One region of the Streptococcus sp. CL5.50 genome, then DNA from elsewhere that is predicted to be linked to it. Evidence: predicted binding sites of a transcription regulator. Region 1 holds the regulator's gene; each other region holds the start of a gene.
The links. The regulator Rex, encoded in region 1, represses fermentation and respiration genes when NADH is low (regulators of the CRP and FNR family bind a similar motif). The targets are predictions, from matches to a motif close to TTGTGAANTANTTCACAA.

Region 1 (3,139 bases):
GCTAGCTATTTTACTCAGGACAGGAACACGTCAAGCTAGCGTTTTTGAAATAGCCCAGAAAGTCTTGAGCAATCTTTCAAGCCTAACGGATTTGAAAAAAATGACCCTGCAGGAATTGCAGAGTCTGTCTGGTATCGGGCGAGTTAAGGCAATAGAGTTGCAAGCCATGATTGAACTGGGGCATCGTATTCACAAACATGAGACTCTTGAGATGGAAAGTATTCTCAGTAGCCAAAAGCTTGCCAAGAAGATGCAACAGGAGTTGGGACATAAAAAACAAGAGCACCTGGTGGCGCTCTATCTCAATACTCAAAATCAAATCATCCATCAACAGACCATTTTTATCGGCTCAGCTACTCGTAGTATTGCTGAACCACGTGAGATTCTTCACTATGCTATCAAGCATATGGCGACTTCACTCATCTTGGTTCACAATCATCCTTCAGGAGCGGTAGCCCCAAGCCGAAATGATGATCATGTGACTAAACTTGTAAAAGAAGCTTGCGACCTGATAGGAATTGTCCTCTTGGACCATTTGATTGTCTCTCACTCCAGTTATTTTAGTTACCGTGAAAAGACAGATTTAATCTAAAGTTCATTAACGACATAGTCAAAGAGGTTTTTATCTTTGGGACGATTTTCAAATAGAAATTCTGGATGCCACTGGACACCGAGAAAGGCGACATCATCTGTACTCATGACAGCTTCAATGATACCATCCTTAGGATCATGAGCCGCAACTTTTAAATTTGGTGCTAAATCCTTGATACTCTGGTGGTGGAAGGAGTTGATATGGGAGATTTCTCCATAGATTTCTCGAAGAACAGTATCTGGTTCTGTTACCAAACGTTGTGTTGTGTACTCGGCAGAACAATCCTGCCAGTGGTCTTCGATATCTTGATACAGCGTTCCACCCATGGCAACATTAAAGAGTTGAGTCCCACGGCAGACAGAAAAAACTGGCTTTTTCTGTTTGATAGCTTCCTTGATGAGGGCTAGTTCGAATATGTCTCTTTGAAGGTGGTAGTCGTCGCTATCAATGGTTTTTGCTTCACCATAGAATTTTGGATCAACATTTTGCCCACCTGTCAAGATGAGCTTGTCAATCATACTGATATAGTGGCTAGCCATTTCTTGATCACCAATCGGTAGGATGATGGGAATCCCTCCAGCGTCTTTAACGCCTTCCACAAAGCCTTTTGCTGCGTAGCTCATCATGATGTCATCATCTGGATGAGTTTTTTCGTTTCCTGTAATCCCAATAACTGGTTTTTTCATAAAATGATTTTCGCTTTCTAATCCTCTTTTCGCATGAAATAGAGGAGGGTTTGGAGTTCACTTGTCAGATCGACATATTGAACGACCACGTCTTTTGGCAAATGCAGATGGACTGGTGAAAAACTGAGAATCCCTTTCACGCCAGCATCCACCAAGAGATTGGCAACCTCTTGGGATTTAACGCTAGGAACAGTCAGGATAGCAGTCTTCACATCAGCATCCTGAATTTTATCCTTGATTTGAGAAATTCCGTAAATAGGAATCCCGTCGGGAGTTTGGGTACCAACTTCAGGATGATCATCTAGGTCAAAGGCCATGATAATCTTCATCTTGTTACGCTCATGGAAGCGGTAGTGGAGAAGGGCATGGCCCATATTTCCAATACCTACTAGCATGACATTGGTAATAGAGTTATCATTGAGCAAGTCGGCAAAAAACGTCATCAGTTTTTTTACATCATAGCCAAAACCACGGCGACCAAGTTCACCAAAATAGGAAAAATCACGACGTACGGTCGCTGAGTCAATACCGATGGCTTCTGCAATTTGCTTAGAGTTGGCACGTTCAATCTTTTCTGCATGAAATCTCTTAAAAATTCGATAGTAGAGAGAGAGTCTTTTCGCTGTTGCTTTTGGAATAGCAGACTGTTTATCTTTCACAAAATCACAACCTTTCTATTCTTCTATTTTATAGAAACATTGTGAAAAAATCAACAAAAATAAGAAAAAACTAAGAAAAATCTTAGTTTTGATGTAAAAAATCTGCATGTGATAGAAATCGGTAGAGGTCTCCGACCAGACCGTGATAAACTTTCTGGCCATTAAAAGTCAGAGAAGTCACATAAAGTGTATCTGGTAGGGTCACACATCCTGACAGAGCCAGCATGAGAGCTTCATAATCCTCATACTTGAGTGTACGCTCTACATGATAGTTGTCCTTATAGGTCAGTTCAAACATATGGGACCTATCTTTCCGATTTTGTAAAGACACCACGTTCTACCAAGCTATCCATGAGGAAGTAGAATTTTTCCTGATGAATGTGGTGGTCTTCTGATTTGAAAATATCAACTAGGCGTAGCCCAAACTTGTCAGTGATATTGATTTTAGCACCTGTAAGTTCCTTGTTAATGATGATTTTGAGTTGGAATCCCTCACCGCTGTTCGGAACTTTTTCCAAAAGGCGAGTCAATTCATAGTTACCAACCTTAGTCTCAAAAAAGGTGTTGTCCTTAAGGGTGAATTTCTTAACAGAAGGGCTAAGAGTGTAGTCGTAACGACAATTTTTTAACTGAATGGTTTTTTCAAATGCCATATGGCTAACCTCCGATAATTTCTTTTAAGGTTTTTGCGAGGGTATGTAGGTCTTCAACAGTATTTTGTGGCGACAAACTGATACGAACGGATTCCTTCAAGCGTTCTGAATTTGCCCCGTACATGGCTTCAAGAACATGGCTGGATTGGACAATACCTGCAGTGCAGGCTGAGCCAGTAGAGATTGAAATTCCAGCTAAATCTAGACGAAGGAGTAAGAGGTCATTTTTCTGACCAGGAAATCCAATATTGAGAACATAAGGGAGATGATGTTCTCCTCTATTCAAGTAATATTGAATGCCCTCTAGCTCTGCAAGAAAGGCAGTTTCTAAATTTTGTACATGTTGAAAATGTTCTTCTTGCTGTTTTAGGTCTTCTTTTAGGGCTGCAACCATGCCTATGATGGCAGCCAGATTTTCAGTCCCTGCACGTTTTTTCTGTTCTTGGTCTCCACCATGGAGATAGGAATCAAAGTCCATGCTAGATGCGTAGAGAAAACCGATTCCCTTAGGACCATGGAACTTGTGGGCAGAAGCAGTGAGAAAATCAA
Region 2 (3,139 bases), on a different contig from region 1:
CAGACCAAGTCCATTTTGGAAGTGACAATAGTAAAATTGAAGCAGGAGCTAAATTGTATGCAGATACCATTGCTGCAGCCTTGCAAACAGCTCAAGACAAGCCGGTCAAATCAAAATAACTTGTATTAAAAAGAGAAGAGTTGGAGAAATCCGGCTCTTTTAAAATATCTCTAGAAAATAGGTCTATACCATTTACAAATAAAAAAGAAAGGTTTATAATGTAATTGACATAATAAATTGTAGAATCAATCTTTTAAGGAGGTCATTATTATGCCTAATTACGTTAAAGCGGATCAGTTTTTCTATCCATTTGGCATTCGTCGCGGTGGGTACTTAGAACTTGTTGATGGCAAATTTGGGAAACATGTGGATCAAATTCCTGAAGGAGCAGAGGTTCTTGACTATACTGGTTATAGCATTGCACCAGGTCTTGTGGATACTCATATTCATGGATATGCAGGTGTAGATGTGATGGACAACAACATTGAAGGTACATTGCATACTATGAGTGAAGGACTTCTTAGTACCGGTGTTACCAGTTTCTTGCCCACAACTTTAACAGCCACTTATGAGCAATTGCTTGCAGTCACTGAAAATCTTGGAAACCATTATAAAGAAGCAACAGGTGCTAAGATTCGTGGGATTTATTATGAAGGTCCATATTTCACAGAAACTTTTAAAGGGGCACAAAATCCAACTTATATGAGAGACCCGGGTGTTGAGGAGTTTCATTCTTGGCAGGATGCTGCAAAAGGGATGCTAAATAAAATCGCTATTGCACCAGAACGTGATGGGGTGGAAGATTTTGTACGTACTATTACAGGTGAAGGTGTGACAGTTGCACTTGGACACTCAGATGCGACATTTGAACAAGCTAAGAAGGCAGTTGATGCTGGAGCTAGTGTATGGGTACATGCCTATAATGGGATGCGTGGTTTAACACACCGCGAACTAGGTATGGTAGGAGCTATGTATGAGCTCCCACATACTTACGCAGAATTGATTTGTGATGGTTATCACGTAGATCCAAAAGCTTGTGAGATTTTACTTAAGCAAAAGGGGACAGAAAACATCGCTCTTATTACGGACTGTATGACAGCTGGTGGGCTTGAAGACGGTGACTATATGTTGGGAGAATTCCCTGTTGTAGTAGCAAATGGAACTGCACGTCTCAAATCTACTGGTAATTTGGCAGGTTCTATCCTCAAACTTAAAGATGGTATGAGAAATGTAGTCGAGTGGGGTATTGCAAATCCACACGAAGCGGTCATGATGGCTAGCCTTAACCCAGCTAAATCTGTTCACATTGATGATGTCTGTGGTCAAATCCGTGAAGGCTACGACGCAGACTTTATCGTATTAGATAAAGATTTGGAATTGGTAGCAACCTATCTAGATGGTGTGAAACGTTATCAAGCATAAGAGAGAAAGCAGAAGTTAGAGATTAGCTTCTGCTTTTTTATCTATATTGCTTTACCAGTAAATAAAAAAGTTAAAAAAATCACAAGAAAACTTGAAGAAACGAATGAAAAGGCTTATAATTATATTGTGAATAGTACAAATAAAAAAACGGAGGAGTGCTTTATGAAAGCCTATACTTATGTTAAACCAGGACTTGCTTCTTTTGTTGATGTAGACAAACCAGTTATTCGCAAGCCAACAGACGCTATTGTGCGTATCGTAAAAACCACTATTTGTGGAACAGACCTCCATATTATCAAAGGGGATGTCCCTGCTTGCCAAAGTGGTACCATTCTTGGTCATGAAGGGATTGGGATTGTTGAAGAAGTTGGAGAAGGAGTTTCTAATTTCAAAAAAGGCGACAAGGTCTTGATTTCTTGTGTTTGTGCCTGTGGTAAATGCTACTACTGTAAAAAAGGAATTTATGCCCATTGTGAAGACGAAGGGGGCTGGATTTTCGGTCACTTGATTGACGGTATGCAGGCTGAATATTTACGTGTCCCTCATGCAGATAACACTCTTTACCACACTCCAGAAGACTTGTCAGATGAAGCCTTGGTTATGCTATCAGACATTCTACCTACTGGATATGAAATTGGTGTCTTGAAAGGGAAAGTAGAACCTGGTTGCAGCGTAGCCATTATTGGTTCAGGTCCAGTTGGTTTAGCAGCTCTTTTGACAGCTCAATTCTATTCACCAGCTAAATTGATTATGGTGGACTTAGACGATAACCGCTTGGAAACTGCTGTATCATTTGGTGCGACTCATAAGGTTAATTCTTCAGACCCTGAAAAAGCCATTAAAGAAATTTATGATTTGACAGATGGTCGTGGTGTGGATGTTGCTATCGAAGCTGTTGGTATTCCTGCAACATTTGATTTCTGTCAAAAGATTATCGGTGTAGATGGAACGGTTGCCAACTGTGGTGTGCATGGTAAACCAGTTGAATTCGATTTAGATAAACTTTGGATTCGCAACATCAATGTAACAACTGGTTTGGTATCTACAAATACCACTCCACAATTGTTGAAAGCTCTTGAAAGTCATAAGATTGAACCAGAAAAATTGGTAACCCATTATTTCAAACTCAGTGAAATTGAAAAAGCTTATGAAGTATTCAGTAAGGCAGCAGACCACCATGCAATCAAGGTCATTATTGAAAACGATATTTCTGAAGCCTAGGTAGTAACAAGATTTTGGAACATAAGCAAATAGAAATTCAGTCATCATAGTATGGCTGGATTTTTTATCAAAAAAATTAAGAAATGAGCATATTTCTTTCCTTGTTTAGCGGAATTGGTTATAATATACGGTACAAAGGAATGAATGAATATGTATCGTGTTATAGAAATGTACGGAGATTTTGAACCGTGGTGGTTCTTAGAAGGTTGGGAAGAAGATATTGTAGCAAGTAAGAAATTTGACCAGTATTATGATGCTCTCAAATACTACAAAACTTGCTGGTTTAGATTGGAACAAGAATCCCCTCTTTATAAAAGTAGAAGTGACTTGATGACTATTTTTTGGGATCCAGAAGACCAACGCTGGTGTGATGAATGTGATGAGTATTTACAACAATACCATTCTTTGGCTCTTTTGCAGGATGAGCAGGTTATCCCAGATGAAAAACTACGTCCAGGCTATGAAAAACAAACAGGAAAGGAAAGGCACCGTTCTT
Region 3 (3,139 bases), on a different contig from region 1:
TTTCATCCATTGCATGTTATTTCTCCGTCTTCCGACTTTTTTGATATTCAAGAGGTTAATGGCACTAACGTTATCCCCAACTGAGTTGCGTCCGTAAGAACCACATCCGAGTGTCAATGATGGCAAGAAGGCATTGTAAACGTCCCCGATACCACCGAAAGTAGAAGGTGAGTTACAGATAACACGAATAGCTTTAACAGCTTTACCAAATTCTTTAGTCAATTCTTCATCAGCTGTGTGGATGGCTGCTGAGTGTCCAAGACCGTTAAATTCAACCATTTGACGAGCCTTAGTAATACCATCTTCACGGCTTTCAGATTTCAAAACTGCGATAACTGGTGACAATTTTTCACGAGTCAATGGCTCGTTTTCACCAACTTCTTTACATTCTGCAGCAAGAATGTTTGTTCCTTCTGGAACTGTAAATCCTGCTTGCTCTGCAATCCAAGTTGCTGGTTTACCAACTATGTCAGCGTTCAATTTTGCACCAGCACAGTTTTTGCTGTTTGCTTTCACGCCGAAGCAGAATTCTTCAAGAAGTGCTTTTTCTTTTTTGTTTACAAAGTAAGTGTGATATGATTTGAACTCTGCTACAAATTCATCGTAAATTTCTTTATCAATGATAACCGCTTGTTCAGAGGCACAGACCATACCGTTGTCAAATGATTTAGACATGACGATATCGTGTGCAGCCTGGCGGATGTTAGCTGATTTTTCAACATAAGCTGGAACGTTTCCGGCACCTACCCCAAGAGCTGGTTTACCACATGAGTAAGCCGCTTTAACCATGGCATTACCACCTGTTGCAAGGATTGTTGCAATACCTTCGTGGTTCATAAGCGCACTAGTTGCTTCCATAGATGGTTCAGTAATCCACTGTACACAGTTTTCAGGAGCTCCTGCTTTAATCGCAGCATCACGAACGATTTGAGCTGCATGAGCTGATGATTCTTGAGCTGATGGGTGGAAGGCAAAGACAATTGGATTACGTGTCTTCAATGAAATCAAAGCCTTAAAGATTGCTGTTGATGTTGGGTTTGTTGTTGGAGTGATACCACAAACAACGCCAACTGGTTCAGCAATAAGAGTCAAACCTGTTACATCGTCTTCTTCGATAACGCCAACTGTTTTAGTGTGGCGCATGTTGTTTACTACGTGTTCACAAGCAAACAAGTTCTTAGTTGCTTTGTCTTCAAATACACCACGTCCTGTTTCTTCATAGGCATGTATAGCCAATTCTCCGTGGGCATCCAAAGCTGCCACTGACGCTTTAGCTACGATGTAGTCGACCTGTTCTTGGTCGAGTTTACGCATTTCCTCAAGAGCAACTAAAGCTTTTTGCACCAAGCCGTCGACATGCTTTTCAGCAGCGAGTTTCTTTTCTTCTGGTGTCACAGTTTTTTTATCAGCCATATTTTCCTCCATAGCTTTCAAGGATCGATATCCTTTGTTAATTTTTTCACAAGTTAATTATAACGTATTATTTTAACTTTGTAAACAGTTTCATAGACATTTCACAAAGAATTTTTTATTGTTTGTGAATTTTTTATTGTTTTCTTTACTTATCAAGTTTTTTCTTTAAAGTTTGTGAAATTTATTTCAAATTTTTTTATTTCACAAACTTACTTGGAAGGGGGCTTGGAAAGAAAGGAATTTGCAGGTAAGCGCTTACTTTTTGATACTAACAATACCTCCTTTGATAAGGAGGCCTTATTTTTGTTGAAAAACGCCTTGTTTAAAAGTCCCCTCATAAACGACTTCTTGTTCTGTTGTTAGTTTTCCTTGTCCTTCAGCCTGACCATTTACAAAATCACCTTCGTAGGTCCAGCCTTCTTTAGATTGAAAGGTACCTTTTCCGTTGAAAGCTCCATTGTTGAAACCACCTGTATATTGGTCTCCATTTTGGAAGGTGATGGTTCCTTGGCCATTCATTTTACCACGGACAAGACTACCGTCGTAAACAATGGTTCCATTATCAAGCTTTAGAACACCTTTTCCGGGAATATTTAGAAAAAAGACGAGCACAGCACAAAAAACAATCGTAACTACTGCCAAAAGCTCTAAACGTGGACGAGTCAGATAGACACGATACTTTTCGTAAAAATTCTTAAGATTTTCCACCTTCACTCTCCTTTTCTAAACGTTCTAACCAAGCTTGACAACCCTCTTGAACACGTCGATAGGTTTCCTCAAAATCTCCTGTATACCAAGGATCTGGAACACTTTCAGATGCGAATGAGTAAATCTTATCTTGACAGTCTGCTGGACACATCTGACGTAAGTCAGAAACATTTGAAGCATCCATGCCGATAATATAATCAAAGGCTTCAAAATCTTCCTTACTAATCTGAAGCGATGTCTTGCCTTTTTCATAAGGAATCTCATACTGTTGAAAAATCCCTTGAGTTCCCTTATGAATCGGATTGCCATGTTCCCAAGAGGAAGTCGCTCGACTTTGGATTTCATAATTATCTGTCATTGATTTCATAACAAACTCGGCCATAGGACTACGGCAAATATTTCCCAGACAGACAAAAACTAGTTTTTTCATCCCATTCCTTTCTTTTATAGAAAAACGGGAGTTCGTGATCCCGTCTTATTTTTCAATCGCACCTTCGAGTGAAGCTGTTTCTTTAAGTGGTAATACGGTCTTGATAGCAGCTAGTTCAAAAGTCAAGTAAACCCCATCTACATCAAGAACAATTGTTTTCTTTTCTGTATCTACTTCATCGACTGTTCCATAAAGTCCACCGATTGTAATAACTTCATAGCCTTTTTGTAATTTATTCAAGCTTTCCATACGTTTTTGTGCTTGTTTCTTTTGAGAGCGTTGCGTAAAGAACATCAAGCCCACCATAGCCACAAGAATGATTAAAAATGTATATTGTGATTCCATTATATTCTCCTTTGTCTTTTACATAGGACTACTATATCAAATTTCAGCTACTTTTACAAGATTGTACCTTGCTTTTCTAGTAAGAAAAAACCAGAGCTTGCGCCCTGATTTTTAGAATTATTTCAAGTTTTGAACGACTTTTACAAGATTTTCAACTGTAAAGCCATATTCTGCCAATACTTTTGGTGCTGGTGCAGAGGCTCCGAAGGTATCAATACCGAGAACGGCGCCATCAAGACCAAC
Region 4 (3,139 bases), on a different contig from region 1:
TCCTACTATGCAGAAACACCTGCAAGTGCAAGTATTACCATTATTTTTGTAACTGTTTTCTTGCTAATCAGTTTAGTAAGACGTTTTATCAAATAGGAGATGAACATGAAAAAAATTAGCTTATTACTCGCCAGTCTATGTGCCTTGTTTTTAGTGGCTTGTTCCAATCAAAAGCAGGCAGATGGCAAACTAAATATTGTGACAACCTTTTACCCTGTCTATGAATTTACCAAGCAAGTCGCAGGAGATACGGCTAATGTAGAGCTTCTCATCGGTGCTGGTACAGAACCCCATGAATATGAACCGTCTGCCAAGGCAGTTGCCAAAATCCAAGACGCAGATACCTTCGTTTATGAAAATGAAAACATGGAAACATGGGTTCCTAAATTACTAGATACTTTGGATAAGAAAAAGGTGAAAACCATCAAGGCGACAGGCGATATGTTGCTCTTGCCAGGTGGTGAGGAAGAAGAGGGAGACCATGACCATGGAGAAGAAGGCCATCACCATGAGTTCGATCCCCATGTTTGGTTATCACCAGTTCGTGCCATTAAACTAGTAGAGCACATCCGTGACAGTTTATCAGCAGATTATCCTGATAAAAAAGAGACCTTTGAGAAGAATGCTGCTGCCTATATCGAAAAATTACAAGCCTTGGATAAGGCGTATGCAGAAGGATTGTCTCAAGCCAAACAAAAGAGCTTTGTGACTCAACACGCAGCCTTTAACTATCTCGCCTTGGACTATGGACTCAAACAAGTTGCAATCTCAGGCCTTTCTCCAGATGCAGAGCCATCAGCAGCTCGCTTGGCAGAATTGACAGAGTATGTCAAGAAAAATAAAATTGCCTATATCTACTTTGAAGAAAATGCCTCACAGGCCCTTGCTAACACACTTTCAAAAGAGGCAGGTGTCAAAACTGATGTCCTTAATCCTTTAGAAAGTCTGACAGAAGAGGACACCAAGGCTGGAGAAAACTACATTTCCGTGATGGAGAAAAACCTCAAGGCTTTGAAACAAACAACGGACCAAGAAGGCCCAGCAATCGAGCCTGAAAAGGCAGAGGATACCAAGACAGTCCAAAATGGTTACTTTGAGGATGCAGATGTCAAGGATCGCACCTTGAGTGACTATGCAGGTAACTGGCAATCAGTTTATCCTTTCCTTGAAGATGGTACTTTTGATCAAGTGTTTGATTACAAGGCTAAGTTGACAGGTAAGATGACTCAGGCTGAGTACAAGGCCTACTATACAAAAGGCTATCAGACAGATGTGACTAAGATTAATATCACTGATAACACTATGGAATTTGTTCAAGGTGGACAAAGTAAGAAATTCACCTACAAGTATGTTGGTAAGAAAATCTTGACTTATAAGAAAGGAAATCGTGGCGTGCGCTTCCTCTTTGAAGCGACAGATGCGGATGCTGGACAATTCAAGTATGTTCAGTTTAGTGACCACAATATCGCCCCAGTTAAGGCAGAACACTTCCATATCTTCTTTGGAGGCACAAGCCAAGAAGCCCTCTTTGAAGAAATGGATAACTGGCCAACCTACTACCCAGATAACCTATCTGGCCAAGAAATTGCCCAAGAAATGTTGGCGCATTGATGAGAAATCGACTAGTTCATAGGAGCTAGTCGGTTTTTTGAAATAGGGGCTGATGTGTAGCCCATTTCATGTGTCGGCGGATAGCCTATAGCTGTTATCTTTGGTAGATGCAATTTTGTTTCAAGGAGCAGAGTATCATATTGGGAAAGGATCTTATAAATAATAATCAAATTTCACTCCTTTTAAAATTATTTGTTAAACAATTCACAAATAATTGAAAACGAATACAAAAAGTAATATAATGATGTTAAATATATAGCGCGAAGGCGCAGGAGGAAAATTATATGGCTACATTTTATGTTCCGGCAGTCAACCTTATTGGAAAAGGTGTTGTAAATGAAGTGGGTCCTTATATCAAGGAACTTGGCTATAAAAAGGCACTTTTGGTGACAGACAAGTTTATCGAAGGAAGTGACATTTTGCCTAAGGTTTTAAAACCGCTAGATGCAGAAGGAATCGAATATGTCATCTTTAGCGATGTAGAGCCAAACCCTACTTGTAAGAATGTCACAGATGGGGTAGCTGCTTTGGAAGAACATGGATGTGATTTTATCATCAGTCTTGGTGGGGGTTCTCCACAGGATGCAGCTAGTTGTATCTCTATCATGGCTACAAATGGTGGAAAACCACAGGATTATGAAGGGCTTCATAAGTCTGCTAAAAAAGGCTTGCCAGTTGTGGCTATCAATACAACAGCAGGAACTTCTGCAGAAATTACCATTAACTATGTGATTACCGATGAAGAACGCAAGGTTAAGATGGTAATGGTTGACAAGAATAGCCTTGCTCTTATCTCTGTTAATGACCCTGAATTGATGATTTCAAAACCTCAAGCTTTGACTGCAGCTACAGGTATGGATGCTCTAACCCATGCTGTTGAAGCTTTGGTAACACCTGGTGCTTATGATGTGACCAAGAAATTATCTATCGGAGCAATTGAGCTTATCAAGGAATATCTTCCTCGCGCTGTAGCAAATGGACACGATATTGAAGCGCGTGAAGGTATGGTCAATGCCATCTTCCTTGGTGGTATGAGTTTTAACAATGCAGGTCTGGGCTATGTTCACTCAATGGCTCACCAGCTCGGCGCAGTATATAATTTGCCACACGGTGTTTGCTGTGCCATGTTGTTACCAGTTATAGAACGTGAAAATGCTAAACGTGTACCAGAAGCTTTCCGTAATGTTGCCAAGGCCTTGGGACTTCATGTAGAAGGTAAATCAGATGAAGAGTGTGCCGATTACGCAATTGCTGAGATTGAGAAGCTTTCTGAGATAGTAGGCATTCCTAAGAAATTGACTGAACTTGGTATTGAAGAAAAAGATTTCGACTTTGAATACCTTTCTAAGAATGCCTTGATTGATGCCTGCGCACCAGGAAATCCATTCATGCCAACCTTAGAAGAAACGATTGCCTTTTATAAAGAGTTGTTTTAGCAAGAGATTTGACGACAATGTGACAATTCACCTCTAATTATTGACATTTCAGGAAAAATTGCAGTAAAAACTGCACATCCTTCTTTAAATGT

Region 2: a site for Rex is predicted at 1,490-1,507, ahead of ACLNCV_RS08020 (zinc-dependent alcohol dehydrogenase family protein). Genes of this name have one in related genera too.
Region 3: a site for Rex is predicted at 1,448-1,465, ahead of adhE (bifunctional acetaldehyde-CoA/alcohol dehydrogenase). Genes of this name have one in related genera too.
Region 4: a site for Rex is predicted at 1,804-1,821, ahead of ACLNCV_RS01160 (iron-containing alcohol dehydrogenase). Genes of this name have one in related genera too.

The regions. Positions count from the first base shown of each region.
Region 1 covers NZ_JBKOTR010000009.1:37,618-40,756, forward strand. The annotation lists gene radC (RadC family protein) at 1-592, shown strand, start outside; gene ACLNCV_RS07110 (gamma-glutamyl-gamma-aminobutyrate hydrolase family protein) at 589-1,278, opposite strand; gene ACLNCV_RS07115 (redox-sensing transcriptional repressor Rex) at 1,296-1,937, opposite strand; gene ACLNCV_RS07120 (DUF4649 family protein) at 2,020-2,235, opposite strand; gene ACLNCV_RS07125 (DUF1831 domain-containing protein) at 2,243-2,590, opposite strand; gene ACLNCV_RS07130 (cysteine desulfurase family protein) at 2,595-3,139, opposite strand, start outside.
Region 2 covers NZ_JBKOTR010000012.1:29,997-33,135, reverse strand. The annotation lists gene ACLNCV_RS08030 (acyltransferase family protein) at 1-119, shown strand, start outside; gene nagA (N-acetylglucosamine-6-phosphate deacetylase) at 271-1,422, shown strand; gene ACLNCV_RS08020 (zinc-dependent alcohol dehydrogenase family protein) at 1,585-2,643, shown strand; gene ACLNCV_RS08015 (DUF1033 family protein) at 2,794-3,139, shown strand, end outside.
Region 3 covers NZ_JBKOTR010000012.1:7,459-10,597, forward strand. The annotation lists gene adhE (bifunctional acetaldehyde-CoA/alcohol dehydrogenase) at 1-1,413, opposite strand, end outside; gene ACLNCV_RS07885 (hypothetical protein) at 1,711-2,121, opposite strand; gene ACLNCV_RS07890 (low molecular weight protein-tyrosine-phosphatase) at 2,108-2,551, opposite strand; gene yajC (preprotein translocase subunit YajC) at 2,597-2,896, opposite strand; gene tkt (transketolase) at 3,014-3,139, opposite strand, start outside.
Region 4 covers NZ_JBKOTR010000001.1:230,616-233,754, reverse strand. The annotation lists gene ACLNCV_RS01170 (metal ABC transporter permease) at 1-96, shown strand, start outside; gene adcA (zinc ABC transporter substrate-binding lipoprotein AdcA) at 106-1,611, shown strand; gene ACLNCV_RS01160 (iron-containing alcohol dehydrogenase) at 1,896-3,047, shown strand.